Regions from separate parts of the Cerasibacillus sp. genome, predicted to be linked through region 2. Evidence: a T-box and tRNA genes for the amino acid it is inferred to sense, from the RefSeq annotation. Region 2 holds a T-box; the other holds one or more tRNA genes.
What was found. The T-box of region 2 lies ahead of alaS (alanine--tRNA ligase). A T-box ahead of a tRNA ligase gene usually reads a tRNA of that ligase, here a tRNA-Ala.
Positions count from the first base shown of each region.

Region 1: it has a tRNA-Ala gene. The T-box ahead of alaS (alanine--tRNA ligase) is inferred to sense a tRNA for this amino acid. The anticodon was not compared.

Region 1 is NZ_DATBTY010000036.1:46,176-62,025, forward strand. Features, by position in the region: gene VIG73_RS06310 (LytTR family transcriptional regulator DNA-binding domain-containing protein) at 1-712, shown strand, start outside; gene VIG73_RS06315 (ABC transporter ATP-binding protein) at 823-1,671, shown strand; gene VIG73_RS06320 (ABC transporter permease) at 1,668-2,381, shown strand; gene VIG73_RS06325 (hypothetical protein) at 2,452-3,303, opposite strand; tRNA gene VIG73_RS06330 (tRNA-Ala) at 3,663-3,735, opposite strand; gene VIG73_RS06335 (YeiH family protein) at 4,229-5,260, opposite strand; gene VIG73_RS06340 (LysR family transcriptional regulator) at 5,378-6,280, shown strand; gene VIG73_RS06345 (MBL fold metallo-hydrolase) at 6,515-7,249, shown strand; gene VIG73_RS06350 (ABC transporter substrate-binding protein) at 7,269-8,798, shown strand; gene VIG73_RS06355 (ABC transporter permease) at 8,816-9,760, shown strand; gene VIG73_RS06360 (ABC transporter permease) at 9,766-10,575, shown strand; gene VIG73_RS06365 (ABC transporter ATP-binding protein) at 10,588-11,577, shown strand; gene VIG73_RS06370 (ABC transporter ATP-binding protein) at 11,574-12,521, shown strand; gene VIG73_RS06375 (ABC transporter permease) at 12,596-15,370, opposite strand; gene VIG73_RS06380 (YhdT family protein) at 15,618-15,850, shown strand, end outside.
Region 2 is NZ_DATBTY010000040.1:148,532-164,381, forward strand. Features, by position in the region: gene VIG73_RS08040 (cysteine desulfurase family protein) at 10-1,152, shown strand; gene mnmA (tRNA 2-thiouridine(34) synthase MnmA) at 1,166-2,272, shown strand; gene VIG73_RS08050 (tetratricopeptide repeat protein) at 2,286-2,942, shown strand; gene VIG73_RS08055 (ATP-dependent RecD-like DNA helicase) at 2,971-5,280, shown strand; gene VIG73_RS08060 (hypothetical protein) at 5,355-5,546, shown strand; gene VIG73_RS08065 (AI-2E family transporter) at 5,581-6,636, shown strand; T-box leader at 6,692-6,897, shown strand; gene alaS (alanine--tRNA ligase) at 6,965-9,610, shown strand; gene VIG73_RS08075 (IreB family regulatory phosphoprotein) at 9,685-9,954, shown strand; gene ruvX (Holliday junction resolvase RuvX) at 9,951-10,367, shown strand; gene VIG73_RS08085 (DUF1292 domain-containing protein) at 10,378-10,668, shown strand; gene mltG (endolytic transglycosylase MltG) at 10,800-11,921, shown strand; gene VIG73_RS08095 (O-methyltransferase) at 11,945-12,622, shown strand; gene udk (uridine kinase) at 12,612-13,241, shown strand; gene greA (transcription elongation factor GreA) at 13,439-13,915, shown strand; gene VIG73_RS08110 (YrrS family protein) at 14,004-14,657, shown strand; gene mtnN (5'-methylthioadenosine/S-adenosylhomocysteine nucleosidase) at 14,692-15,381, shown strand; gene VIG73_RS08120 (hypothetical protein) at 15,502-15,850, shown strand, end outside.

The DNA of each region.
Region 1 (15,850 bases), on a different contig from region 2:
TTATATTTTACAATTGACCCAGTTAGAAGAGAAAAAGTATAAAAAGATTAGTAAATTAACTTTTTCTGAACGAAGACGCATTCAATTTGCGCGGATGTTGCTTCAAGATGCCGCACTTTATATATTTGAAGAAGCTGATTTAAATGTTGACTTAGAGACGAAGCGTGTTTTCTCTACCATCACTGACACATTAAAACAAAATCAAAAGGCAATTATAATTTTGACTGGGAATATGGAAAATGCCATCACGGTGGCAGATAACGTGTATCGTTTAGATGAGAATGGTCTCCATCAAATAGAAATAGGTAAGGATGAAACTGAAGAAACAGAAAAAGAAGTAACTGAACCAGAAGAAAGTCTTGAACAAGCATTTGAATTTAATAAGATTCCGACAAAAGTGAATGACAAAATTGTTTTATTTGACCCTCCTGAAATTGATTATATAGAGAGTAAAGATGGACAGGCACATTTATTTATAAAAGGAGAAGCTTTTCCAACGACGTTTACGTTAAATGAATTAGAGGAACGGTTAAAATATTTTGGTTTTTTCCGATGTCATCGTTCATACATTATTAATTTGCAAAAAGTTCGTGAAGTGATCACGTGGACGAGAAATAGTTTTAATTTAATTTTAGATGATCAAGCGAAATCTTCTATACCGTTATCAAAGGCAAAAATGGCTCAATTAAAAGAAATGTTGGGCCTAAAATAAGCTCCAATCATCCTGGAAAATGCTCCATTCATGGAAAACATGCTGCCAAATCAACGTTTTTCCTCTATTCTAGATTTACAAGCAGATGGAAATCACGAGGAGGAAAAATGGTGGAACAAATGATTAAAGTGAAGTCATTAGCAAAAATTTTTGGCAATCAACCCGCATTAGAAGATGTTCATTTTGAAGTAAACAAAGGGGAAACATTTGGATTTTTAGGACCAAGTGGTTCCGGAAAAACGACAACGATTAAAATTCTAACCGGGCAATTAATAGCTACTTCAGGAGAAGCATATGTATTTGATCAGCCTGCTGCTCTATTAAATAAACCACAATATCGGAAGAAATTTGGTGTTGTAACAGATAATAGTGGCCTTTATGATCGTTTATCGATTTATGATAACTTAAAATTATTTTGTGACCTTTATGATGTACCTGCAAAACGAATAAATGAAGTGTTAGAAATGGTGAACTTAGGGAATGAGCAGAAAAAGGTTGTTTCAAAACTGTCTAAAGGGATGAAACAAAGGGTACAGTTAGCAAGAGCATTCTTACATGAACCAGAGCTACTGTTTTTAGATGAACCAACATCCGCACTAGATCCAGCAAATTCTAAGCATATTCATGATGGCCTTCGTGAGTTGACGAAGAAAGGTACAACCATCTTTTTAACAACTCATGATATGCATGAAGCGGAGATATTATGTGATCGTGTAGCATTTCTGCATAAAGGTAAAATCCAGCTACTTGACGAACCAAAAAAACTGCGTCATCAGTTTTCAGATGCTTCCTTACAAGTCTTACTAAAGGATGGACGCGAGCTATTATTACCAGGAGGGCCTGAAGGAGCACAGACATTATATGATTATATGCAGGCGGATCAAGTAGTGTCTATCCATACGAATGAACCAACATTAGGAGATATTTTTGTTGAAATGACAGGGAGGGAACTTGTATGACTTTTTCAATGAAGCGTGTGATGGCTATATTTAATAAGGATTTGAAGGATTTATCGAAGAATATGTATGTTTCCACATCGATTCTAATGCCGTTAGTGTTGGCAGCGATATATGGAAGAATGGCTGATGAACTTTCCATAGATGCCTATTATCTTGTTATTAATCTTGCTTTTACAATGACAGCTACATTTATTCAATGTGCCATAATTGCTGAGGAGAAAGAGAAGAACACATTACGTGGATTGATGTTATCACCTGCCACAGTTGTGGAAATTTTTAGTGGAAAAAGTTTAGTTGCTTTCTCATTAACTGCAGTGACGATTATTGTATCCTGCTTATTTATGGAGTACAATCCGGAAAATATTGTCTTAGTTGCTGTTGGAATGATTGTTTCTACTTTATTTTATCTCGCATTAGGGACATTGTTTGGTTTATTAGCAAGGACCGTTGTAGAAGCATCTGTGATTATTATGCCTGTCGTGTTCTTGTTTGGATTCGGCTCTTTGATCGAATCACTTATTGATAAATATCCATTTTTAAGCGTAGCGGAATACCTACCGAACATGCAACTCATTGACTTAGCTTCAAAAGTACAAGCGGGGTCTGGTTTAGCAGATGTATGGCCGCATCTAGGTATCATGACAATTTGGTTTCTTGTTACTGCATTTATCACCATTGTTGTCTTTAAAAAGAAAGAAATCGATGCTTAGAATTTAACATGATATCCGTCAAAGAAAAAAACCACCATTCTTTTTAAAGGATGGTGGTTTTTTTAATATTTTAGAAAAGGCTTGTCGATAATCCTAATTGACTAAGTAACAAACTATTGATAAGAATGTTAATGGTACCAATTAAAAACGCTGTTCCAACACCATAATAGATTCGTTGCGGATGACTGGTTAGTTTGTCGTAAACTAATAAGGCAGGTACTAATGATAAATATAATTGCACGGTTCCGCCTAATAATGAATTAGCAAGCATACCTACAGATAAAGCACCTAGAAGAATAACAACAATATTTAACACGAGAAACGGTATCGATAAACTACTAAACTGGATAAACAACTGTTTAGGATTTAATTCCAGTTTAGCGACCTTAAATACGATGAGTAAACTTCCATAAGAGATACCAAATGCGATAGCACCAACGAGAATCATTTTAAGGACAATATTAAAAAACTCTCCAGCTCCAGAATATCCATAATCATAGCCGCCAAAGCTTCCTAGCATGTCTTCTAATTCTCCAAAAAGTCCTCCCATAGTCGTATTCATTGTAAAGTAATATCCTAATGAAAGAGTTAGAACAAAAAGGGAGATACTTACAATACTAAATACGAGATGTTTGTCATGTAGTTGAAGGGATTTCGTTGGATTTTTTAGTAGTTCTACAAAGAACTTCCAATAGGATCCTAGGCCCTTCTTAATATTATCTAATGTTTCATTAGAAGATGAGTCTGTTTTTTGATTGGTGACTGTTGCTGCAACTTCGTTAGGTTTGTTGGTGTGGGTATTCTCATTCGGGGCTTGTGTATGTTGTTCTTGGGTGTGACTTATTCCCTGAATCGGCTGACCACAATTTTCACAATTTGATCCAGCTTGTTGTTGATGATTACAATTGGAACAAATAATCATTATGATGACCTCCTTCTTTATTACACTCTACCATTATTTATATTAAGGATGAAAATTGATATACCAAATGTTTTTGAATCATGTATATCATTTAAGTAAATAACAAGACAACATTTGCAATCAAGTGTTAGGGGGATATTTCTCCTCAAAATAAATATGTATGGCGGAATTATCAAAAGTAGAACGATAATTGTATAATATACTAAAATTTTAAATAACTCAAGAGAATAAAGTCCTATTTTTTAATCATTATTAGATGTTTATAACATGAGCTTTTGATTCAAAATGAACACTCCTAGTAACAAATGAGAAAATAAAAAAACGCCTATACACATTAATGTATAAGCGTTCTTCTAAGATGGAGCATATCGGGCTTGAACCGATGACCTCCTGCATGCCATGCAGGCACTCTCCCAACTGAGCTAATGCCCCATATCTGATTTAATGCAATCGATTTATATTATATAATGTCATAGGATTTTTTGCAAGGGGCATTTATTAAACGTATGTGTTTATTAATTTTTTACACTTATGTTCTTACTCAACAACTTAGTTAAATCAATCTTTTTTTCCAAATTATGTTTGTTTTATAAGGAAGATGATAAAATTAATAGTTTATCTTTTTTGCAATATTTAAAACGGTTTCTCGATCTGCCCCAGCAACTGTAAATAATTTTTTCTCTGTAATGATTTGTAACTCGCAAATTCCTGATTCTGATTGATGTAAAATAGCAACTTGTCCATTAATATTTAACTCTTCTACTGTGTTAGAAGGAAACCAGCCTTTTACTTCATCTGTAAATTTTGAAATGTTAATGCCATTTGTATATGTTGTTTCTGATACTAAAATATCGTTTTCTTCTGTTTGGTGCCATGCCCTTATGTTTTTTGACTAGTCTTCTTTAGACAGCCCTTATCAAAAATATTAAGGAAATACGATAAGATACGTTAAACCTGATAAGAGAATGCTCGTTACAATCATTGCCATTAATGGGCGAAGGGCCTTATGGCGTAAATCTCTCATGTTAACACCTAAACCTAATCCAACCATGGCAGCTGTTAAAAGCCATGTTGTGACAGAATATATAAAGCTCATCATTGAATCACTGACAGGAATCGAATGACCCAAAACATAACTTCCTAATAAACTCATCATGATAAACCCAAGTAAAAACAATGGAAAAGTAATCTGTGCATCAGTAGATTGGGATTGTTTTTTACGTTTTATCAGCATCATTATAATAATCGAAAGCGGGATGAGCAGAAACACGCGTCCGAGTTTTGCTAAGAGAGCCATCGCTAAAGCATCTTGCCCAGCTCGTTCTGCCGCTAAAGCAACATGTGCTAATTCATGCAAACTTAGGCCTGACCAAATACCATAATCGACCGACGATAAAGATAAAAATGGTCGGATTATAACATAAATAATCGAGAACAATGTCCCAATAAGAGCAATCATGCCAACACTTATAGCTGTATCATTATCTTTTGCTTGAATTATAGGTGCAATGGCTGCAATCGCAGCTGCTCCACACACACCTGTACCGACACCGGCAAGTAATGAAATGGTTGGATCGGCCTTTAATCGTTTAGATAAAAACATCATAACAAAAATACTAAAAGCAATGACTAACGCATCTTTAGCGAGTAATCCAACTCCTTCGCCAAGCACAGTATGAATATTTAATCGCAATCCATACAAAATAATTGCCAGTCTGAGAAGTACTTTTGAAGAAAAGGTAATGCCCGTTCGGAGTCGTTCTGGATATCCGAATAAAAGATTATAAATAAAAGCAATGATTATAGCTGATGCAAGTTGACCAACATAAGAGAATCCAGGGATATAGGTTAGTAAATAGCCTAAAAGGGCAATTAAAAATGTAAACAAAACACCACCTATCCACCTACTAGTTGCTGATGATAAAGGGTGTTTTTTTATTTGTTCTTTGTGTGTCATTGATGCCATCCTCCCATTCATACGATAAAGGAGTTTTATAGATAAATGAAATAAATCATTGTTATAATAACAATAAGTAAAATGATATAATAAAGAAAAATAAGGAAGAGTGAAAGTGTGGATCAGCGATTAGAAGTATTTGTTACTGTTGTTGAAGAACAGAACTTTACCCGCGCAGCAGAAAAATTGCATATGACACAACCAGCAGTTAGTCAATATATTCGTCAATTTGAAAATGATATAGGAACGCGATTATTGGAGAGGACGAATAAATATGTTCGTCTAAATAAAGCAGGTGATATCGTTTACCATCATGCAAAGGAAATTCTTGGCTTATATACGAATATGCAACATCTGATTGATGATTTAATTCATCAAACAAAAGGCTTGTTATCGATTGGTGCTAGCTATACATTTGGGGAATATGTGTTGCCAAAACTTATTGCTCAATTAAAAGGAGCATATCCCGATATTGAACCGTCGATTATGATCGGTAATACAGCGACAATTGCTGATTTGGTTAATCGTCATCAATTAGATGTTGGAATTGTTGAAGGTCGTTTTAAAGATCAATCACTCCAAGAAGAGAAATTTGCTAAAGACGATATGTATATTGTTTCTTCATCGAGCCATCGATTCGCCAAGTCCGGTAGAACCATTACAAAAAAGGATCTACAAGATGAAATTTGGGTCATAAGGGAACCTGGATCAGGAACACGTGAGGCAACATTAATGATGTTAGAACAAATAGGTGTGAAACCAAAACACCATGTTTATTTTAGTAGCACACAGTCCATTAAACACGCTGTTGAAGCAGGACTAGGTTTGACATTATTATCAAAATGGGCTGTACAGAAAGAGCTAAAGTATGGTGACTTAAAAATCATTCCAGTACAAGGTTTACCATTTAGACGTGTTTTTTCAATGATTACGAAATCACCTTTTCAGACAAAGGCATTAGAGGTCTTTATGGATATCGTTCGTTATCATACTTTATTATATATGAATGATTATTCTTAACAGAGACTATATAGGAGATTTACACAAAAACAACAAAAACAATATATAATAACGTTATATGCATTTTATTTTATATCTTTGCTCTTATTTCATCAAAAGCGCTTAATCCGAATGATAGGGGGAAATTAAATAAGTTGTACATTTTATTATAGAGCTATTCACAAATAAACGAATGTTTGACAAATAAATATTTTAAGCGTTTTCAATGAATGAACAATAAGGGGATGTTAATACGTGAAATTAACTACGGTCGGTTTTTGGGGTGCATTCCCCCGTGCTAACGAAGCGACATCTTGTTATTTAGTACAAGATGAAGATACACGTATTGTATTAGATTGCGGCAGTGGTGCATTGTCACGTTTACAAAACTATGTACAACTTAACGAGTTAGATGCGGTGTTTATTAGTCACACACATGCAGACCATATAGCTGATATTTATTGTTTAGAATATGCGATGTTAGTCCAAAGACAATTAGGAAATAGAAAGACGCCGTTAGATGTTTATATTTATACTGATGAGTTAAGGACATTACCATTTACTTTTCCAGAAGCATTGAATATACAACAACTTCACGTAACTGATAGAATTCAAGTTGGTTCATTATCGGTTACTTTTTCGGAAAATGTGCACGATATTCCATGTTGTTCTATGAAAGTTACGAACCGAACGGGACAAACACTTGTTTACTCAGGGGATACAGGTTATACCGACACTCTCATTCAATTTGCTAAAGGAGTAGATGTATTGCTTATTGAATGCAGTTTATATATGAAACAACAGGGTCTTATTAAAGGGCATCTTGCAAGTAATGAAGTCGGAAAAATAGCACAGCAAGCAAATGTGAAACACGTTGTTTTAACTCACTTTCCGCATTACGGTCACTTAAATCGTTTAAGAGAAGAAGTTAGGCTGTTTTATAAGAAAAAAATCACTTATGCAAAAGAAGGTCTAACCATTACATTATAATAATAGGGGGATTTGATCAATGAGAAATATTGTAAACATTATCTTACTCACTGTGTTTGCTTCTCTTGTTATGGTAGGTTGCTCTAATGATTCTAAATCTAAAACAGGTTCAAAAGAAGAGGTGGCCAAAAAGGGCGGTACGGTTCGAATAGCGATGAGTACGGAAGTGGATAATTTAGATCCTTATTTATCGGCTGCAACAGATACGTCATCCATGATGGATAATGTATTTGATGGACTACTTGATACAGATGAATCAGGTCAGTTAATTCCAGCACTTGCTAAAGAATATAAGATCTCTGATGATGGGTTAACATATACATTCCAGTTAAATGAGGGGGTCCTTTTTCACGATGGTTCTGAATTAACAGCTGAAGATGTCGTTTATTCGTATTCGAAGTTAGCGGGATTAAATGGAAATGAGCCCCATTCTTCTAAATTTGAAATTGTCGAGACAGTCGAGGCAACATCGGATTATGAAGTTGTGGTCACATTAAAGGAAAGAGATTCTGCCTTTTTAGCGCGAAACATTGCTGCTATCGTACCGCAAGACTATGAGGAACAAAGTACGGAACCAATTGGGACAGGTCCATTTAAATTTAAAGAGTACAAAGTTGGTCAAGAACTTATTTTAGTTAAGAATGAGGATTATTACCAAAAAGATAAAATGCCTAAAATTGATGAAGTTCAGTTTAAAATCATGCCAGACCAAGAATCTTCTATTTTAGCAATGCAAGCGGGGGATATCGATGTTATTCCTGGTGTCACGGCACAAGGGCTTAATCAATTAGGTGATTCCGTTGAAACGGTAAGCGGTCCACAGAACATGGTTCAGTTAATGGCGATGAATCATGAAGTCAAACCACTAAATGATGTCCGTGTACGTCAGGCGATAAATTATGCCATTGATAAAGATGTCATCATTGAAACAGTAGCAGAAGGAAAAGGGACGAAATTAGGTTCGAATATGAGTCCGGCGATGGCACTTTATTATGAAGAAGGTTTAGAGGATTATTACAATCCTGATGTTGAAAAGGCAAAGGCCTTACTAAAAGAAGCTGGTTATGAAGATGGGTTTACAATGGAATTAACCGTTCCATCCGACTATCAATTTCATGTTGATACGGCACAAGTGATTGTTGAACAACTAAATCAAATTAATATTCAAACAGAAATTAAACAAATTGAATTTAGTACATGGTTGGAAGATGTTTATAATAACAGAAAATACGAAACTACGATTGTTGGTTTTACTGGAAAACTCGACCCATTTGAAGTGCTCGGTCGCTATGTTAGTGATTACCATAAAAACTTTATGAACTTTAAAAATGATCAATTCGATGCGTTAATTAAACAAGCGATTGCAGAAACCGATGAGGCTGAAATGGCGACGTTATATAAAGAAGCACAAACAATCTTAACAGAAGAAGCTGCAGCGGTATTTATTATGGACCCTGATCGAACGATTGCAATGAGAGAGAACCTTGAAGGATTTAAAATGTATCCGATACAAAAATTCAATTTAGAAGATCTTCTTTTTAAAGAGTAAATGAAGGGGAATTCCCATTGCGATATTTCAGCTATAAAGTATTTACGTTTATTGTCACCATTACCCTTGTGTCTCTCATTGTCTTTAGTGTTTTTCAAGTACTTCCAGGCAATCCAGCCCAAATTATTCTCGGGCTGGATGCCGATGAACAGCAAATTGCTCAACTAGAAAAAGAACTCGGTTTAGATCAATCATTGTGGGAACAGTATATAAGCTGGATATCGGGTCTTTTATCTGGTGATTTAGGTCAGTCTCTCAAGTATCAACAGCCTGTATTGGATATATTATTAGACCGAATTCCAGTCACGTTTTCACTCGCTTTCGTTTCGATTGTTTTAACGGCTTTAATTGGAATTCCTCTAGGGATTTTTATCGCTCGAACAGATGGAAAATGGGTGTCGACCATTTTATCAATGCTTACTCAACTAGGAATTGCGATTCCATCTTTTTGGTTTGGCTTCATACTTATTCTCTTGTTCTCGGTCACGTTTAAATTATTTCCATCGTATAGTTATGTTCCGTGGTCGGAGGATTTTTTTGGAGCGTTAAGGTCATTCTTTTTACCTTCATTAGCGTTAGCATTATCTAATATCGCGATAATGATTCGTTATTTACGAAATACGATACTTGATCAAACAAAAATGGATTATGTCCGTACAGCAAAATGTAAGGGATTAAGTGAACGATGGATTGTTTATCGACATATTTTACGAAACGCATTTATTCCGATTTTAACGATTATCGGCATGATTATTGCTGATACATTAGGGGGAAGTATCATCATTGAAAATGTCTTTAGTCTTCCAGGATTAGGTAGTCTATTAATTCAATCGATTTCTTCAAGAGATTTCCCACTCGTTCAGTCCATGGTGTTGTATATTGCTGTACTTGTTGTTTTTATTAATTTTATGGTGGACTTGCTCTATAATGTAATTGATCCACGCATTCGACTGAAGGGGTGATGGAGATGAAGAATAAAAGAAGCATCCCCTTTCTGATTGGTATCAGCTTAGTCCTACTGATGTTTGTCATAATGATTACAAGTCTATTTTATACACCATATGATCCGAATATGATGCAAACCGACGCTCGACTCATTAAACCATCTTTGGAGCATCCATTCGGTACGGATAATTTCGGAAGAGATATATTAAGTCGAATCATGCAAGGATCACAGACTGCTTTTATCATCGGTTTATCATCTGTTTCAGTTGGCTTATTTTTTGGCTTTATGATCGGGGCATGTGCGGGTTATTTTGGTGGCTGGATTGATGAGTTATGCATGCGTTTTATTGATGCTTTAATGGCTTTTCCGGGCATTTTATTAGCCATCATGCTTATTACAGTTTTTGAACCTGGGATGAAAAATACAATCTTTGCACTTGGCATCATGAGTATTCCAACATTTGCGCGAATTATTCGTAGTAGTTTTATGCAAACAAAACAGTTCGATTATGTCAAAGCAAGTAAAGCGAAGGGTGCTGGATCGACCCATGTTATTTTTCAACATATTTTACCGAATGTGATGTCACCGATTCTTGTTGCAGCGACATTAAGTTTTTCGGGAACGATTTTAGCAGAAGCTGGTTTAAGTTATTTAGGATTAGGTGTGCAACCGCCAGATCCGAGTTGGGGTCGGATGCTAAAAGAAGCCCAACCTTATATTGCTACTGCTCCATGGTATGTCATTATCACTGGAACAATGATTACATTAATGGTACTCGGTTTTAATTTACTAGGTGATGGTATACGTGATCAGCAAGATAAAAAGAGCTAGGAGGTACGTGTGATGGTAGAGCCGATTTTACATATTCAGGATTTAGATGTCTCATTTACTTTTCCGGACGGTCAATATAAAGCGATTGATTCACTATCTTTTACGGTTTACCCAAATGAAGTGGTCGGAATCGTAGGTGAATCTGGTTGTGGTAAAACACTTACTTCTCTAGCTATCATGGGTATGTTGCCAGACAATGCCTCTGTCACGAATGGCTCGATTCGCTTTCGTCACCAGCGTAATCTTGTCGATCTTTCTGAAAGGGAATGGCAAAGCATTCGCGGAAGAGCAATTTCAATGATTTTTCAAGAACCAATGACGGCTTTAAACCCACTTTATCCAGTGGGAAGACAAATTTCTGAAGTTTTGATTAAACATACGAAACAATCACGGAAAGCGATCAAAGAACAGACGATTCAATTAATGAAGCAGGTTGGTTTGCCACGAGCGGAAGCGTTGTACCATTCATATCCACATCAATTATCAGGAGGTATGAGACAACGGATTGTCATTGCGATGGCTCTAATTGGTGAACCAGACTTAATTATTGCTGATGAGCCGACGACTGCCTTGGATGTGACGATACAATCACAAATTCTTCAGTTGTTTCGTGAGTTGAAACAAGAGAAAAAAGCGTCAATGCTATTTATCTCGCATGATTGGGGTGTTTTAAGTCAAGTATGTGATCGCGTCCTTGTCCTATACGCAGGACAACTTGTTGAAGCGGGGCCGATTTCTCGTCTGGTCCAACAGCCACTTCACCCTTATACGAAAGGGCTTATCCGCTCCATACCAGACCGTGCCAAACGAGGTGAACCCCTATATACGATTCCAGGAAGGGTTCCACCATTAAAAGAACGCCATCGTGGTTGTCCATTTTATGATCGGTGTCGAGAACGTATGGAAATATGCCGAACCGTTCGTCCTAAAACAGTGAATATAAAGGAACAAATGGTTCAATGTCATCTTTATACGGAAGAAATGGATGTGCCATCATCATGATTGAAGTAAAAAATCTTTATAAATTTTATCACATGCCTCGGAAGAAGTTTTTTTCTAAAGAGACGTCTATTAAAGCGGTTAATGGTGTTAGTTTTACATTACGTGAAGGGGAAACATTTGGTCTTGTTGGTGAAAGTGGCAGTGGTAAATCGACAACGGGAGAAATCATTGTTCAATTAATAAAGCAAACGAGTGGTCAAGTGTTATATAAGGGAAAAGATGTTTCTAAGTTTAGCGCATCAAAGCTAAAAACATGGCGGAGAAAAGTCCAGATTGTTTTTCAGGACCCTTATGCATCGTTGAATCCGAAGAAAACGGTTCAATGGATTTTACGCGAGCCGTTGATGATTCATAAAATGGGCAATCGTAGGGAACAGGATAAACGGATTATCGACATGTTACATGATGTTGGTTTAGACGAGTCTTTTTTGAAGCGTTATCCGCATGAGTTAAGTGGTGGTCAAAGACAGCGTGTTGTCATAGCAGCAGCACTTATTTTACAACCGGAATTTGTTGTCATTGATGAAGGCGTTTCGGCGCTTGATGTATCAGTTCAAGCACAGATTTTAAATCTCTTAAAAGCATTACAGAAAAAATATCGCTTAACTTATTTGTTTATCTCACATGATTTGAATGTTGTGCAATATTTTTGTGATCGGATTGCTGTCATGTATTTAGGGGAAATGGTCGAAATGGGGACAGTGTCTGACTTAGATGAACCGAAACATCCGTATACAAAAGCTTTGTTTTCATCTATTCCAACTCGTGAAGTGAATACAAGTGAAACGGTATTAAGTGGTGAAGTCCCAAGTGCGAGCGCCATTCCTGAGGGGTGCCCATTTCATACACGTTGCCCGTTTGTTCAGGAGAGATGCAAACATGAAAAACCAGTTAAACATGAGCTTACAACAGAGCATACGGTTCGTTGCCACTTATATGATTAGCTTATATGTAAACAAAACAATCCCGTCATTTTTTTATGAGTGACGGGATTGTTTATTTAATAAGTGTTTTACTTTTAGGATATTAATATTTGAACGAACAGATAAACAAATAATGCAGAAATCGATAAGAACAATGTTAATAAAAGCCATTTCATACTTTTTTCTGATGTTTTTTTGTTAGAATAGCTTCCGCTCATTCCAGATGCAGGTGACATCCTGACTGTTCGTTCAGCGGGTATAATGGTACCGATAATCCCTACAATAATTGGGATCAGTCCTGTTGCTAAAATAAACGGCAGCTCTGTCATTGGGATGTCCTGATACATGAGCTTAATGAGCATAAATGCGAGACTAAGACCAATCATCGCTGCGAATAAACCACTGAACAAGCCTTCCATCCAAATGAGGAGGCGAATAGAACCATTTCGCCAGCCAAGTGCTTTTAATAACGCCATTTCTTCTTGACGTTCACTTATATTTTGCCACATGATTTCAGCGACGGTTAAGACGGCAATCATGAGTGATACAATGACCGCTATATAATGACGAGGCCCAATTTCTAAGGCGACATATTGTCCGAGCCATGTTAAATACATCATGCCTCGTAAACGAAAGGTGATAAATAAAAAGATAGCGAGTAAGGTGGTCGGTAAGGCAATCGCTGCAATCGAGAGAACATTTCGCTTCCATTTGCCAATAAAATGATTCCAGGCCATGGAAATGATTCCCTTTGATTTCATAAACCGTTTGCTCGTTTTAGAAATCTCCCCTGTTTGTAATGTTTCATACGGTTCTATTTTTTGCGTGAAGACAGCTGGAATAACGGCCCCAAGCATGTAAATCATAAAGCCAATCAATCCAGTTAACAGGAATCGCACCGGATCTAAAGTGGCTTCTTCAGAAATATAAATAAATCCTAGGATGATCCATGATACAAATGCAACAAAACTACCAATTATTGCCGATTCAATAAAAATCAATTGACGTAATTGTTGTGGACGCCAACCAACGGATAGTAGTACGGCGAACTCTTTTCGCCGAGCGAGTAGTGATACAAAGCTTGAAGCCCAAACGTAAATAATGGCAACGGCCATGATGCAGAAAATAAGCATAGAAAAGCCCATTTTCGCTTCACGAAAGATTGTGATTGACGAGTAAAGCCGAATCCAAGGTTGTTGGAACCAACCGAGTTCTTCTTGAGCATCTATTTGAGGTACATGGACTAACGTTGGTTGTGGGGACGAACCTAACGTGATGTCTGTTATGAGCCCTGTTTTTTGTTCAATCTCTTTAGCTACTTTTTCAATCATTGCTTGGCTGTCTTCAGATAAATCTCTTGCTTCCGAAACTTTAATGCGAATGGCCGAGATCGGTTTATCTCCTAAAAGGTATTCAGCTGCATCAAGTGTCGTTAACATTGTCGGTGGATTAGCTAAATAGCCGAATGGATCATAAGTTGGTTTTAATATTTGTGGTGGGTTAATCGGTTGTTTTTGCTCATCTAATACGAGTTTAGCCGAAGCTGGACGATATGTTTCCATTGGTAATTCATTTGTCGGGTCTTTTGATATATTTACTTTTTCCGCATCATAAAACCCAATCCAGTTCGGTTTCATTCTTGGAAAATCACCCGCGTTGGCAAATTCAGGTTCAATTGGTCGACGAAACGACGTATATTCTCCCGCCTTGAAACTATCTTCAAAGCTGTCTGTAAATGTGCGTATACGATAGGCAAACGGCCATTTTTCTGCAAATGGACTTGAAACATCATCATATTCTAGTGGGCTTGCAAAACTCACTAAAAATAAATCGTCCATCTGAAAAGGGTTATGTTTATTTTTTGTAATATCTTCCGATACCGGTTCTCCTGTCTGATGATCAACTCCAGCGATACTATTAATCATTTGCGAGAAGAGTTCTTGTTCATCATGTTCATATGTAGTAACGGTATTTCCCTTCAGACTGTTTAAATAGTTCTTGCCACCTTTTTGATCAATATCTTCTAGCGTTTTTAAAGCTGTGTTCGAATCAAATGGGATATCAAGCTTTTCTATGTGATAGTGAATCTCTTGGTCAGCGAATGAATGGGTATTAATAATGACGGGAAAGTAAGTGATATGTTGTTCTTCTACCTCATCCTCTGCTCCGCCATCATCTCCAGGTTCGATCACTGGTTTATGTCGCGCTTTATCTTCTGCCGTGAAATATCTACTATTTCCTACCGGAAGAATGGCTTTATCGATTCCAATTAATTGTGCTTCTTGTTCTGGGTCGATTGCAGCGAGTAACATGGATCGCATCAAGTACATATGATTGGACCAGTTCATATAAGTAAGTGGTATATTTTTATCCAGTGCTGTGTCGACATATTGTAGCCATCTACCACCAGGAATATATGATGTGTATACGTCTTCTGTTTTTCGAATGCCATCATCGTTTATTCTTTTTTCGATTACCCGATAGATTCCATCTTCATTAAATGTAAGGGATTCGAGATAGAGTGAATAATCCGTATATCCAATCATTGAGATTGGAGCGGCGATATCAATATGTTCCATCGCTTTAATTTGTTCATATTGCTCTAAACTAATCCCGCCGTTAATCCCGCTTAAAAAGTTCGGATCTAATAAATTGTTTTCTTCAGTTTCACTTCGTGTATTAGGAGGACGAACGACAATGTCATAGGCTGAAGACCATCTTTTTTGTAATTCATCCACGATGGTTGTCTTATTTGTATCTAACATGCCAAGAAGATAGGATAAGCCACTACTAATTATTAATGCTCCTATAATAAGGAGAATCAAGCGCTCTTTCCTTCGCCACCAATTTTGCCAAATAAAACGAATCATACCTAATCACCCACTTATTAAATGATGTCTCACAAGGTCATTAGTCATTATAGCTACTTTAATTTTATGTAGAGATCTAAATTTATTGTGCATCACTTTTCTTATAATTCAAGTTAATTAGAAATTAAATAAAATTACATTTAATTTTAGAGATAAATAGATTTGTGTCGTTTATGTTAATATTTATGTAACTAACGATTTACTTAAAATACGCATGAAAAATGGAATGAAAGTGGGGGTAAAAAAGGTGAAAAATAAAAAAGGCGATTCACGCTTCCAAATAGCGCATCGTGAAGCACTTATTGGGGTAGGACTTGTTATCTTTAATTTTATATGGTGGTTTGGCTTTGCTTATGGGTTAGGTCATAAAGATCCATCTGAATATACATATGTTCTCGGTTTACCGGCATGGTTCTTTTATAGTTGTGTCGTCGGCTTGATCGTGATGGTCATTCTCGTCACGTTTATTGTGAAGAGATA
Region 2 (15,850 bases):
AAGATTAAGATGCAACCCATTTACCTTGATCATGCAGCAACAACACCACTTCATCCAGATGTTATTAAAAAAATGCATTCGACTATGGAAACCGTCTTTGGGAATCCATCAAGCATCCATGCTTACGGAAGAAAAGCAAGACAAATATTAGATGAGGCTAGGGGAACAGTGGCTAAAAGTATTCATGCGAGTGAAAAAGATATTTATTTTACAAGTGGTGGAACAGAAGCAGATAATCTTGCATTAATAGGTACAGCCCTAGCTAATAAAGATAAAGGAAACCATATTATTACGACTAAGCAGGAACATCATGCTGTACTTCATGCAGTCGAATTCCTTGAACAAAATGGTTTTAACGTGACTTATTTACCGGTAGATGAATTCGGCGGTGTATCTGTTGAAGAAGTCAAACAATCATTAACTGATGAGACGATTCTTGTGTCCGTGATGTATGTGAATAATGAAACAGGTATGATTCAACCGATAGCAGAAATCGGTGAGCTACTAAAAGACCATCAAGCATATTTTCATACGGATGCGGTGCAAGCTTACGGTATAATAGATATCAATGTGCATGACATGAATATTGATCTGTTAACAACATCCGCCCATAAAATCAATGGGCCTAAAGGTATTGGCTTTTTATATGCTGATGAAAAAGTTCAGATGTCACCATTAGCTTTCGGTGGAGAACAGGAAAGAAAACGTCGTCCTGGAACAGAAAACATTGTGAATGTCGCTGGCTTTCAAAAAGCAGTTGAATTGATGCTTGAATCTAAAAAAACGCGTCAATCTGTATATGAAGATTATCGAAACCTCTTTTTAGATACCTTAAAAGAGGAAGGTGTATCATTTTCTATCAATGGAGATCTATCACAATCCGTTCCTAATATCGTTAATCTCAGTTTTCCAGGAACACAGGTTGAAAGCTTTTTAACAAATTTAGATTTAGAAGGAATCGCTGCATCAAGTGGTAGTGCTTGTACAGCTGGAACTGTTGATCCATCACATGTTTTAGTGGCGATGTATAGCCAAAATGATCCTAGAACGAATAACTCGATTCGATTTAGTTTTGGAATAGAGAATAATCAAGAAAATATTAAAGAAGCAGCACGACGGATTGCTTTAATTGTTGAACGTTTGATTAAATAAAGAAGGTGAAATAATGGATAAGAAAAATATACGTGTTGTCGTCGGGATGAGTGGGGGTGTCGATTCATCTGTGACGGCTCTTTTACTGAAAGAACAGGGTTATGATGTCGTTGGAATTTTTATGAAAAACTGGGATGATACCGATGAATTCGGAGTCTGTACAGCTACTGAAGACTATGATGATGTGATTCGTGTATGTAATCAATTAGATATCCCGTATTATGCTGTTAATTTTGAAAAGGAGTATTGGGATAAAGTATTTACGTATTTTCTGGATGAATATCGGGCTGGCAGAACACCAAATCCAGATGTGATGTGTAATAAAGAAATAAAATTTAAGGCATTTTTAAATCATGCTTTATCATTAGGTGCGGATTATGTAGCGACGGGTCATTATGCGCAAGTAAGAGAAACAGATGGCACATATGAAATGTTACGTGGTGTTGACTCGAATAAAGATCAGACGTATTTTTTAAATCAATTAACAGAAGATGTGTTAAAACGCGTTATGTTTCCATTAGGACATTTAGAAAAACATGAAGTTCGTGAGATTGCAAAAAAACATAATCTTGTGACAGCAGATAAGAAAGATAGTACTGGGATATGTTTTATTGGGGAACGTGATTTTAAAGCATTTTTAAGTGAATATTTACCAGCTCAACCAGGAGAGATGCAAACCTTAGCTGGTGAAGTGAAAGGTAAACACGATGGACTTATGTATTACACGATAGGCCAAAGGCAAGGCCTGGGCATTGGTGGCCCTGGAGAGCCGTGGTTTGTTGTTGGGAAGAATTTGGAAGAAAATATTTTATATGTTGAACAAGGCTTTCATCATGAAGCGCTCTATTCCGATTCATTAATCGCCACAGATGTCAATTGGATTAATCCAAACAAAATAAAGAACCATTTCACATGTACAGCGAAATTCCGTTATCGTCAAAAAGATAGTCCAGTAACAGTGGAAGTCAAAGAAGACAATCGTGTTCATGTTAGATTTCATGAACAAGCTCGAGCTATTACACCGGGACAAGCGGTTGTTTTTTATGATGGCGAAGTGTGCTTAGGCGGTGGGACGATTGAGCAAGTTATAAAAGATGGTCATGCTTTAACATACGTATAAATGAGGGTTGAGTATGGATAAACAAGAAAAAGCGATACAGTATATGAACGTGAAAAAATACGAAGAAGCTGCTAAACTCTTACAAGAACAGATTGAAGAACAACCTCTTAATCCAATCGGCTATATTAACTTAGGAAATTTATTAATTATGCTTAAAGATTATGAACGTGCAGAGGTGTTTTTAAATCGAGCAGTTGAACTAGATGTTGAATCAGCGACTGCTTATTATAGTTTAGGTAATCTTTATTATGAAACAGCGCAATTTAATCAAGCGCAAACCTATTATGAGAAAGCAATTCAACTTGGTCTAGAAGAAGCGGATGTTTATTTTATGCTGGGAATGACATTTAAACAACAAGCACTTGAAAAATTAGCTGCCCCATATTTATTACGGGCAACTGAATTAAAACCGGGTGATGTTGAGATGCTTTTTCAATATGGTTTAACAATAGCCAAGTTGCATATGATTAATGAAGCGAAAGCGGTTTTTATAACAGTTTTAGAAAGAGAAAAAAACCATAGTGATGCTCACTATAACCTAGGTGTCATCGCTATGTATCAGGATGATTTAAAACAGGCACAAGAACATTTCAAAGCTGCTTTAGAGATACAGCCAGAACATGTTCTCGCAGCAAATGGAAAGAAAAAAGTTGAGCAATTATTATCGTAATATATGGTAGATTGTGAGGTTATTGTCCATGTTAGAGGAGCAAGTATCAGAGCAACAATTATATATGAAAGGCGAGCCTTTGTTTACGATTTTCCACAATGAAACAGAGCAATTTTCAATTGTAAAAATTCGTATTATCGAAACAAATACTTCATTTGAGGAAAGTGAAATTGTTATCAAAGGATATTTTGCTCATCTACATGAAGGAACGTCCTATCTTTTTTATGGTGAACTTGAAAGCCATATAAAGTACGGTACACAATTTGCCGTGCATTCATACCAAACGTTTATTCCAGATACGAAGGAAGGACTCATAAGTTATTTATCAAGTGATTTGTTTTATGGTGTTGGGAAAAGAATTGCTACACGCATTGTAAACAAACTAGGGGAACGGGCGATTGAAAAGATCATCCAATCCCCTCATGTTTTAAATGATATTAAAGGATTAAAAAGCGAAACGGCTAAGAATATTGTAGAAAGCTTAAAAGAAAATCAAGGATTTGAGCAAGTTGCTATTTATCTCGCAAAATATCAGGTTGGTATGAAATTAGCACAAAAAATTTATCAGCAATATAAGGATGAAGCGATTGAAATCATCTCATCTGATCCGTATCAACTTGTTTTTGATATTGATGGGTTTGGTTTCATGACAGCTGATAGTATCGCTCGAAAAAATGGACTCACATATGATCATCCGAGTCGTATTGGTGCAGGATGTATTTATATATTACAACAAAGTGCTCAAAATGGGCATGTTTATTTGCCAACTGATTTGTGTGTTAAGCAAGTATTAAGGCTTTTAACAACAGCAAATAGAAGATTAACAGCGGAAGAAGTCTTAGACCGATTATTTGAACTAAATACGAAAAAACACCTTATTATTCAAGATGAACGTGTTTACTTACCTGTCCTATACTATGCGGAAGATGGTGTTGCTTCTCATTTAAAACGATTGTTAGACTATCCGATAGAAGATGAAACACCAAAAGCGGAGTTATTGAAAATTATTGGTAAAATCGAAGAAGAAGAAGTGTTAAGTTATGGGAAAGAACAGTTTGAAGCGATTGAACAAGCACTTCATTCAAAAGTGATGATTCTAACGGGGGGACCAGGTACAGGGAAAACAACGGTGATTAAAGGGATTATTAAAGCATTTGCGATGATTCATGATTTATCAATCGATCTCTCGTCATACGATGATCAGGCAGACTATCCGTTTATTTTGACAGCACCTACTGGAAGAGCAGCCAAGAGATTAACAGAATCAACAGGGTTACCAGCAGGAACGATCCATCGCTTACTCGGATGGGACGGGGATGATAGTTTTGAAAAAGATGAATCCAAACCTTTATCTGGCAAATTATTAATTGTGGATGAGTTTTCAATGGTAGATATATGGTTGGCTAATTGGTTATTTAAAGCGATTCCAAATGATATGCAGGTTCTTCTCGTTGGTGATGAAGATCAACTGCCCTCTGTTGGTCCTGGTCAAGTGTTATCGGACTTATTAGAAGACCAGGCGCTTCCATTTGTGACTTTAACAGATGTTTATCGGCAAAAAGAGGGATCAAAAATCATTCAACTTGCTCACCTGATTAAGCGGGATCGATTACAAGTAAGTGACTTAAATAAGGATAGAGATTTCAGTTTTATTTCCTGTCATGAAAATCAAGTTGTTCAAGTCATTTCTTCAATTATTCAAAAAGCACTTGAAAAAGGAATTGATATGAGGGACATTCAAATTTTAGCTCCGATGTATCGGACAGATGCAGGGATAATGTCAATTAATCGAGCGATTCAACAACTTGTCAACCCAAAAACAAATCGAAAACGAGAAGTAAAAATGAATGATGTCACATATCGTGTCGGAGATAAAGTCATCCAGCTCGTTAATCAGCCAGAAGAAGGGGTTTTTAACGGCGATATAGGCGAAGTTGTTGCCATCTTTAAAGAGGATGAAAATGTCGATAATAAAGAACAACTCGTTGTTTCGTTTGATGAACGTGAAGTTGTATATGAAAGAAAAGACTATATGAATATAATGCATGCCTTTTGTATATCGATTCATAAATCGCAAGGAAGTGAATTTCCGATTGTCATTATGCCCGTTGTGAGTGGCTACCGTCGAATGCTCCGGAAAAACTTAATTTATACAGCATTAACTCGTGCAAAACGTTCATTGATAATTTGTGGGGATAAACATGCTTTTCTAAGCGGTGTTGAAACGCTTGATACGAACAAGCGCTATACATCTTTAAAAGACAAACTAAATAAACTCCAAATTGAAGTAAACAATGAAAAGGACGAAGAATTATCACCTTACGATTTTATGGATTAAAAAATATGTATACTATGCTTCAATTTGGGCAACCCTATCAACATAAATATCATTTGAATAAATAGGTGATGGTGATGTGGCTAAGTTGTCCGAATTGTTCAAGCAGAGATATTGGTAAAGTAGGTAATGACCAATACTATTGTTGGAATTGTTATATTGAGATGACAGTAGTAGGTAATCGGTTGAATGTCCATGAAATTGAAGCTGATGGCTCCCTTATATCTCTCGACGATTTATTTACAGAAGAAGAGAGAAATATCCATTGATAACTCAATATTTATTTGAATGGGAGTCTCATCTATGTTTGTAAAACGTCGTGCTCTTCAATTTTTATATTGGGTCATCACAGGCATATTTATTTTTTTATTTATTTTTCTGCTTGTAAAGCTCTTTCCATTCTATAGTGCTTTTTTTTCATTTCTGTGGTCGGTTCTTTCCCCATTTATTATTGCTGGTTTGATTGCCTATTTCTTACATCCTGTTGTCAAGAAGCTGAATGAATTGAATTTCCCGCGAAGTATCGCCATTATTCTAATCTATCTCATATTTTTTGGTGGCGGAACATATCTTATATATCGCTTTTACCCAGCATTTGTATTACAATTAAGGGATTTTAATGAACATTTACCAGAGTTACTTGAAATGTACGAATCAATTATTTACCAAATTTATGCATCAACATCATGGTTACCTGAAACCGTACATACGAAGATTGATCATGTTATTACAGGTCTTGAAGCAGAACTTGAAGCATTTATTGGAAAGCTAATCGAAAGTATTACGAAAGTATTTAGCATGGTCGTATGGTTGACCGTTATACCGGTGTTGGTTTTTTATTTTCTAAAAGATTATCAAATACTAAAAAAGGGCATACAACGGCTCATACCTAAACGTTATTTACCTGATTGCGTTAAATTAATTCAAGCGATGAATGATAGTCTAGGGGGGTATATCCGTGGACAATTATTAGTTTCGTTTATTGTCGCTATGGTAACTTACTTGATTTTTCACATATTAGGAATGAATTATCCTTTATTACTCGGTATTATTATGGGTTTAACAAATATAATCCCGTATTTTGGGCCGATTATTGGTTCGATTCCTGTTGTATTAATCGCTATAACGATATCAGGTAAAATGGTCATTTATGCCTTATTGGCTGTGTTTTTAATTCAATTAATTGAGGGGAATTTTTTATCACCTTATATCGTTGGTAAATCGACAGAACTTCATCCAGTTATGATTATATTTGCTTTATTGTTTGGCGGACAATTAGGGGGAATTATTGGTATGATTTTAGCAGTTCCAATCTTAACAGTTGTGAAAGTGATGGCGAATTACGCTTTAGGTAGCTAGAAGGATTGACAATTCGATGAATCTTTCATATAATATGGCTAATTATATTCATAATGACAAGACGATGATAGTTACGAGTACATAGAACTTAGGGAAATAGAGAAGGATTCTCGAAGGCTGAAAGGAATCCTATCCAAAAAGCTATGGAAGCTAAACTAGAGTGCGACTAATTCTCGCCGGTACACACCGTTATGTGTTAAAGTGATGAATAGATCTCTATTCATAATAAGGGTGGTACCGCGAATGAAACTCGTCCCTGCAATATGCAGTGATGAGATTTTTTTATTTATAAATAAAATAAAGCACATAAATGGAAGGTGATATTGTAATGAAACAGTTGACATCACAACAAGTTAGACAAATGTTTTTAGATTTTTTTAAAGAAAAAGGTCATCGCGTTGAACCGAGTGCGTCACTCATTCCACAAGATGATCCGTCTTTATTATGGATTAATAGTGGTGTAGCGACATTAAAAAAATATTTTGACGGACGGATTATCCCAGATAATTCTCGAATTGTGAATGCACAGAAGTCAATTCGCACAAATGATATCGAAAATGTCGGCTTTACGGCAAGGCACCATACGTTTTTTGAAATGCTAGGTAATTTTTCTATCGGTGATTACTTTAAGAAGGAAGCAATCTTATGGGCATGGGAATTTCTAACGAGTCCAGATTGGATTGGGTTTGATCCGGAGCGCTTATCTGTGACGGTTCACCCCGAAGATGATGAAGCATATGATATATGGCTTCACGATATCAAACTTCCTAAAGAAAGAATTATTCGCCTAGAAGAAAACTTTTGGGATATCGGGGAAGGACCGAGCGGACCAAATACGGAAATTTTCTATGACCGGGGTGAAACTTTTGGAAATAATCCAGATGACCCGGAACTGTATCCAGGTGGAGAGAATGACCGTTATTTAGAAATTTGGAACTTGGTGTTTTCACAATTTAATCATAATCCAGACGATACGTATACACCTTTACCGAAGAAAAATATCGATACCGGTATGGGGCTTGAAAGAATGGTATCTATTTTACAAAACGCGCCTAATAACTTTGAAACTGATCTCTTTATGCCGATTATAAAGAAGACGGAGCAATTCGCAAACGTCAACTACGGTGATAGTGCTGAAGCAGATACGGCATTTAAAGTGATTGCTGACCATATTCGAACGGTGTCTTTTGCCATTGGTGATGGTGCTTTACCTTCTAATGAAGGGCGGGGGTACGTTTTAAGACGGTTATTAAGACGCGCCGTTCGATTTGCGAAGCAGATTGGTATTGAGAAACCATTTATGTATCAACTCGTATCTGTAGTAGGTGATATTATGAACGCCTATTATCCCGAAGTGAAAGAACAACATTCATTTATTGAAAATGTCATCAAAACGGAAGAAGAACGTTTTCACGAAACACTACACGATGGTCTTGAGATTTTAGAAGATATTATTAAACGTGAAAAAAGTAAAGGAAGCAATGTTTTTCCAGGTGCTGAAGTATTTCGCTTATATGATACGTATGGTTTTCCTAAAGAATTGACTGAAGAATATGTTGCTGAACATCAATTTACGATTGATGAAAAAGGTTTTCATTCTGAAATGGAACAGCAACGTGAACGTGCGCGAAAAGCTCGTCAAAAGGTAGATTCAATGCATGTTCAAGATGCAATGTTAGCTAATATTAATGTTGAAAGTGAATTTATTGGCTACGATAACTTGGATGTAGAGACAGAGATTTTAATGATGATTGCTGATCATAAATCAATTAAGCAAGCCCAAGCAGGACAAACTGTTTCAATTATTCTTAAAGAGACCCCATTTTATGCAGAAAGTGGCGGACAGATTGCTGATAAAGGAATCATTGAATCCCCAAAAGGTAGAGCCGTTGTAGAATCCGTCAATAAACTACCTAATGGTCAGCATTTGCATCAAGTAAGTGTAACTGAAGGAATCATCCAGGTTGGGGTTCAAGTAAAAGCAATTGTGAACAAAACCATGCGTCAAGCGATTATTAAAAACCACACCGCAACGCATTTATTGCATCAAGCCTTAAAAGATATCCTTGGCACACATGTGAACCAGGCAGGATCTTTAGTTGAACCAGATCGCTTACGATTCGATTTTACTCACTTTGGAGCTGTGACAGAAGAAGAATTATCAGACATTGAGCAAACAGTAAATCAAAAGATATGGGATTCAATGACACTAAAGATTGAATCTATGCCCATTGATCAAGCAAAAGAAATGGGTGCCATGGCTTTATTTGGTGAAAAATATGGTGATGTCGTTCGAGTTGTTCAAATTAATGGTTACAGTATCGAATTATGCGGGGGCTGCCATGTCCAAAACACATCTGAAATAGGTCTGTTTAAAATAATCGCTGAATCAGGTATTGGTGCGGGAACGAGAAGAATTGAAGCTGTGACTGGCCAGAAGGCATTTGAATATATGGATGAACAAATTCAACTATTAAATAAAACGGCAGGCCTTTTAAAAACACAAGTTGATAACATTCCATCACGCTTAGACCAGCTGTTTCAAGGCATAAAAGAGTTGGAAAAAGAAAATGAATCCCTCCATACAAAGCTCGCCCACTCTGAGGTATCATCTATGTTAGAAAAGGTTGAAAACATTAACGGTGTCAATCTATTAACAGCCAATGTTCAGGTGAAAGATATGAATCAATTACGCCGTATGATTGATGAATTAAAGCAGAAATTAACAACGGGTGTTATTTTACTGGCTATGGAAAGTAAAGGCAAGGTCCAATTAGCTGCTGGTGTGTCAAAAGATTTAACTGAAAAAGGTCTCCATGCAGGGAACCTCATTAAACATGCTGCACAAATTTGCGGTGGCGGTGGTGGTGGTCGACCAGATATGGCACAAGCAGGTGGGAGAAATCCAAATAAAATTCCAGAAGCATTAGCATTCGCTAAAGAGTATATTGAAAACAATTTTAAAAATAATTGATTGTGTAACGGTATATTTAATTAGTCAAACATGCTAAAATATGACATAAGAGTAAAACGGAATGGGGTGTCAGTATGAGTTCAAACGACAAAACGATGAAATTTAATTTTCAGGAAGAACCGTTTGATAGAGATATTAAAGATATTTTATTAACTGTCCATGAAGCATTAGAAGAAAAAGGGTATAATCCAACGAATCAAATTGTCGGATATTTATTATCTGGAGATCCCGCTTATATTCCACGCTACAATGATGCGCGTAACTTAATTCGTAAAGTAGAACGCGATGAAGTCATTGAGGAGTTAGTCAAATTTTACATTGCTGAGAAAAAGGCAGAACGATGAAACTCATTGGATTAGATGTTGGATCAAAAACAATTGGTGTAGCGATTAGTGATGCTTTAGGGTGGACAGCACAAGGCCTGACAACCTTATATTGGGATGAAAATGACATCCATTCTGCTGATGAAGAATTAGCTGAAATCATAAGAGAACATGGAGTGGGGAAGGCTATTATTGGTCTTCCTAAGAATATGAATGGTACAATTGGTGAACGCGGTGATGCGTCAATTCGTTTTAGTGAACACGTTGAAAAAAAGCTTGGCATTCCTACCGAACTTTGGGATGAACGCTTGACAACGATGGCTGCTGAGCGCGTATTATTGGAAGCGGATATGAGTCGTAAGAAACGAAAGAAAGTCATCGATAAAATGGCAGCAACACTGATTTTACAAGGTTATCTTGACCAAAAAAATTAGAGGTGAAAACATGGCACTCGAAGAAAAAGAACGCATCATCATTCCAGATGAGAATGGTGAAGAACATTTATTTGAAGTTTTATTTACATTTGATGTTGATAAAACTGGTCAATCATATATAGCAGTTGTCCCTGTAGAACAAAAAGACGCTGATGAAGTTGAAGTATATGCCTTTCGATATGAAGAAAAGAAACAAGATGATAATGATCTCGCTTTATTTCCGATTGAAGCAGATGACGAGTGGGAAATGGTTGAAGAAATGCTGCACACGTTAGCAGATGAAGAAGAATTGAATAAGTAATATCATTCAAACAGCTGGTATCCTATAGATACCAGCTGTTTATATCATTAATCATGCGATAACCTCGTAAAAAGTATAGCAATAAACAGGTATATTTAGTATAATATACCGGATGAGAGGTGTAAGCGCATATGTCTAAAAAGAATAAAAACAAATCAACTTTTCGAGATAATTTAATCGCACGTGGACATGAAGCAAGAACGGTACGGAAGATTGTTTTGATCATGATTTCCGTTATTGTTCTTATATTACTAATTGGTGGAATTTCTGGCTATATGTATATTAAATCTGCTTTAGAACCAGTCAATCCAGATAACGAGAAGGACATTCACGTTGAAATTCCAATGGGTGCTTCATCTTCTACGATTGCTAAATTACTAGAAGATCACAATATCATTAAAGATAGTCGAGTTTTTCGCATTTATACTAAAATAAAAAATGAATCAGATTTCCAAGCTGGTGAGTATGACTTTACTCAAGCGATGACATTTGATGAGATTATTGAATCATTAAAAACGGGTCGGGTAATAAAAGAAGCGATTTATCGTGTTACAATACCAGAGGGGTTATCGATTCCGGAAATTGCTAAAATATTTGAGAAAGAAGTCGGCATTAAACAAGATAAATTTTTGAAAAAAGTCAACGATGTATCATATGTAGAATCATTGATTGATGCATATCCGACATTACTTTCGGGTGATATACTACACCCTGATATCCGTAATCCTTTAGAAGGGTATTTATTTGCCGCTACATATGATTTCTATGAAGAAGACATTCCGGTTGAAACAGTCATTGAAGTGATGCTCGATAAATCGAACGAGGTCCTTGGCAAATATCTTGATGATATTTCAGCGAAAGACATGACCGTTCATGAAATGACGACAATGGCCTCCATGATTGAAAAAGAAGCTAAGAATAAAGCACAACGCAGAAGTATTTCAAGTGTCTTTTACAACCGGCTTAAAGCTGGTATGAAATTGCAAACAGACCCAACTGTCCTATATGCTCTAGGGAAACATAAGAAAAAAGTATTACTAAAGGATTTAGAAGTGAAGTCACCATATAATACGTACCAAATTGATGGAATTCCTGTTGGACCAATATCCAACTTCTCTGAGGATTCGTTGAAAGCAGCTATAAATCCAGATGATACCGAATTTCTATACTTTTTACATGATGCAGAAGGTAAAATTTATTATGCTAAAACACATGATGAGCATGTCAAATTAAAGAATGAACATATTAAATAATGAACAAATAGTGAGGTTTCATCATGACAGAGAATTACTTAAACAGTTTATTGCCTGACGAAGAAGATTGGGTTCGACAAATCGAACAACAAGCTAGGCAGAGAAATGTGCCGATTATGGAACCACTCGGCATTCAATTTTTAATGCAAATTGTAAGAATGCATAAACCAAAGAAGATATTAGAAATTGGGACAGGCATTGGTTATTCTGCCTTACGGATGTTACAAGCCTATCCATCGGCTACGATCATAACCATTGAACGGGATAAAGCAAGACGCTCTATTGCTTTGCAAAACTTACAAACTTATGATAGACATCATCAGATTGAATTAATTTATGGTGATGCACTGGAACAAATCAAACAATTAAAGGATCGTCAGGAGACATTCCAACTTGTTTTTATTGATGCTGCCAAAGGGCAGTATCAACGCTTTTTTGAATTAATCCATCCTTTAGTCGAAAAAGCTGGTATCGTTGTGTCAGATAATGTATTGTTCCGAGGTTATGTTGCTGATGAGGCAAGCCAATATCCTTCACGTTATAAAAATATGATTAATAAATTGAAATCGTATAATGAATGGCTAAGTCGTCATCCTGAATATCATACGACCATAATCCCAATCGGTGATGGCGTAGCAATAAGTTATAAGTTATCTAAACAATGTATAGGCATGAAAGGACCTGAAATTGATGAGTTTTAAACCAGTCGTTATAGGGGTGGCGGGTGGTAGCGGAAGTGGTAAAACATCTGTAACCCGCTCTATTTGCAATCGATTTTCTGATAAGACAATCCTTGTTATCGAACAAGATTACTATTATAAAGACCAAAGCCATTTACCTTTTGAAGAAAGATTACAAACGAACTATGATCACCCGCTCGCATTTGATAATGATTTACTTGTTTTGCATTTACAAGACTTATTAAATGGACACGCAATTAATAAACCTGTCTATGATTATGCACTGCATACACGTTCAAATCAAGTTATTCCAGTAGAACCAAAAGAAGTGATTATTTTGGAAGGAATCTTGATATTAGAAGATCCGCGTTTGGTCGATTTGATGGATATAAAAGTATTTGTCGATACAGATGCTGATTTACGAATTATTCGTCGGATTATGCGTGATATCAATGAACGTGGTCGGTCAGTTGAATCGGTCATTGATCAATATATAAAAAGCGTTCGCCCTATGCATCTGCAGTTTGTCGAGCCCACGAAACGCTATGCAGATATCATTATTCCAGAGGGTGGCAAAAATCATGTCGCTATTGATCTTATGGCAACAAAAATAGAAACAATTATTAATAAAAACCGTTAAAATAGGGAAAACGCTTGCAAGTTCATAGGAAATCTGCCATAGTATGAACATATATAATAACCAGGTGGACAATCGAGCGCACATAAATATGTGCTGCTCGTTTTTACTACTACTTTTATGTGTGTATATCATTCAAATGTATACATAACAAATTAGTTCTATATATTGTTGTAAAGATGTAAAAAGGAGTGTTTTGAATGTCAAGAGATAAAAGTTATTACATGACTGAAGAGGGAAAAGAAAAACTCGAGAAAGAATTACTTTTTTTAAAAACAGAGAAGCGTAAAGAGGTTGTTGAGCGAATAAAAATTGCTCGTGACTTTGGCGATTTATCCGAGAACTCAGAGTATGACTCGGCTAAAGAAGAACAGGCATTTGTTGAGTCTAGGATTGCACAACTTGAGCAGATGATTCGTAATGCTGTCATTATAGAAAATGATAATAATAATTCAAGTGTCGTTTCATTAGGAAAATCAGTTACTTTTATGGAGCTTCCAGACGGTGAAGAAGAAACATATCGTATAGTTGGAAGTGCAGAGGCGGATCCATTAGAAGGAAAAATCTCTAACGATTCTCCAATTGCTAAAAGTTTACTCGGTAAGGAAGTCGGAAATGAAGTTCAAGTAAATACCCCTGGTGGCGAATTCCAAGTGAAAATCCTTAAAGTAGAATAATAAAAAAGAGCGGTCACGACCGCTCTTTTTTAATTAAATATCATAGAAAAAATGTTACAATAATAGAGTATAAGTGGGAGGGGATGTAATGGATGATAAGAAGCAGTATAGTCGGGTTGATAAATACGAAAAACGTAGAAAAAATACAAAAGCCCTGACGATTTTGTCACTCATTGGTAGTGTACTCATTGTTGTATTGATTGCTATATGGTTGTTCGGTGGAAATGACAATCAAAAAGAAGAACCATCTATGGCTGAATCTAATAATCAGCAGGACCAATCTGATCAAGAAGAAGATGATTCGACCCAGACAAATGCTAACTCTAAAGAAGAAGATGAAGCGGATGAAACCGAAAAGGAATCTGAGTCTGAACAAGAATCTGAGGAATCAGTAGAGCTTATTGTAAAAGAACCAGTTGATCCATCCGACGCCAATGTCATTGAAGCTTATACAGCAAATTGGAAACCTGTTGGTACGATTCAAGAAGGACCACATACAACCCAATTTGATAAATCATCTCAAGACTGGAAAGAGATGACTGAAGCAATGGTCGTCGCAACAGATTTACCAGAAGAAAATATGATTATTCACTGGCTAGGACGTGGCGGAGAACAACAAGCAATTGGTACCATCTCATCAAAAGACAATAGCCAAATATATCGTGTTTATTTGTCTTGGATTGATGAAGAAGGGTGGCAACCAACGAAGGTAGAAGTATTAAAAGAAGTTAATATTCCTTGAAATATGAGTAATAAATGACGAGGTGATTGTAAAAATGACGATAGGAATCATTGGAGCAATGGATGAGGAAGTAGCTCTACTAAAACAAAAAATGACAAAGTCTAAAGAAGTTACTGTTGCAAATTGTGATTTTACATATGGGGAACTTTTAGGTAAACAAATCGTGCTATTAAAATCGGGAATCGGTAAGGTGAACGCTGCTATGGCAACGACAATTATGCATGAACGTTTTAAGCCAACACATGTTATTAATACCGGTTCCGCTGGTGGGTTTGCCAAAGAACTTAATATTGGTGACCTTGTCATTTCAACCGAAGTTGTTCATCATGATGTTGATGTAACAGCGTTTGATTATGAGTATGGACAAGTACCGCAAATGCCAGCACGTTTTATAGCAGATGAACATTTAGTCAAGTTGACAAAAGAAGCGAGTAAGGGAATAGATATCCAAGCCGTAGAAGGATTAATCGCTACGGGTGATAGCTTTATGGATGATTCCGTTCGTGTACAATTTGTTAGAGAAAAGTTTCCGTCAATGATAGCTGCGGAAATGGAGGCAGCAGCTATTGCGCAAGTTTGTTATCAATATAAGACCCCATTTGTCGTTATTCGCGCTTTATCAGATATAGCAGGTAAAGAATCATCAGTATCGTTTGATTCATTCCTAGAAAAGGCCGCTAAAAATGCTGCCACATTAATCATGCAAATGCTTCCATCTATTTAATTAAAAGAGCAACCGTTTTGTATGGGTTGCTCTTTTATTATCTAGATTTTATGATATAATTTAACCATCTGAAAATTTTGTGTGATTTTTTTGAAATGAGTGCTTTGAAAGAGTGATATTTTGTTAATAATTCTTACCGTCGCAACTTTATTAATAGCCTTTGTAATCTATATTCTTCATCTGATACCAGGTATGTCTTTTCTAGCGCGTATACTCCAATTTGGAATAGGGGTTGTTGGCTTTATTTTTTATACGGCATTTATTATGATTGCATTCGGCATTTCAGGTTTTTTAAGTTACCTAGTCATTCCATTTCTACCAATTGATGGGTCAGGGTTAATTTACGAAGGAGATTTGAACACTAGTAAGGATTTTGAAACATTGAATTATAAATTTATGGCTTTCTACGCATTGTTTTGTGCTATCATTTATATTCTCGCTAAATATTTATTAGGACTTTCTAAAAAAA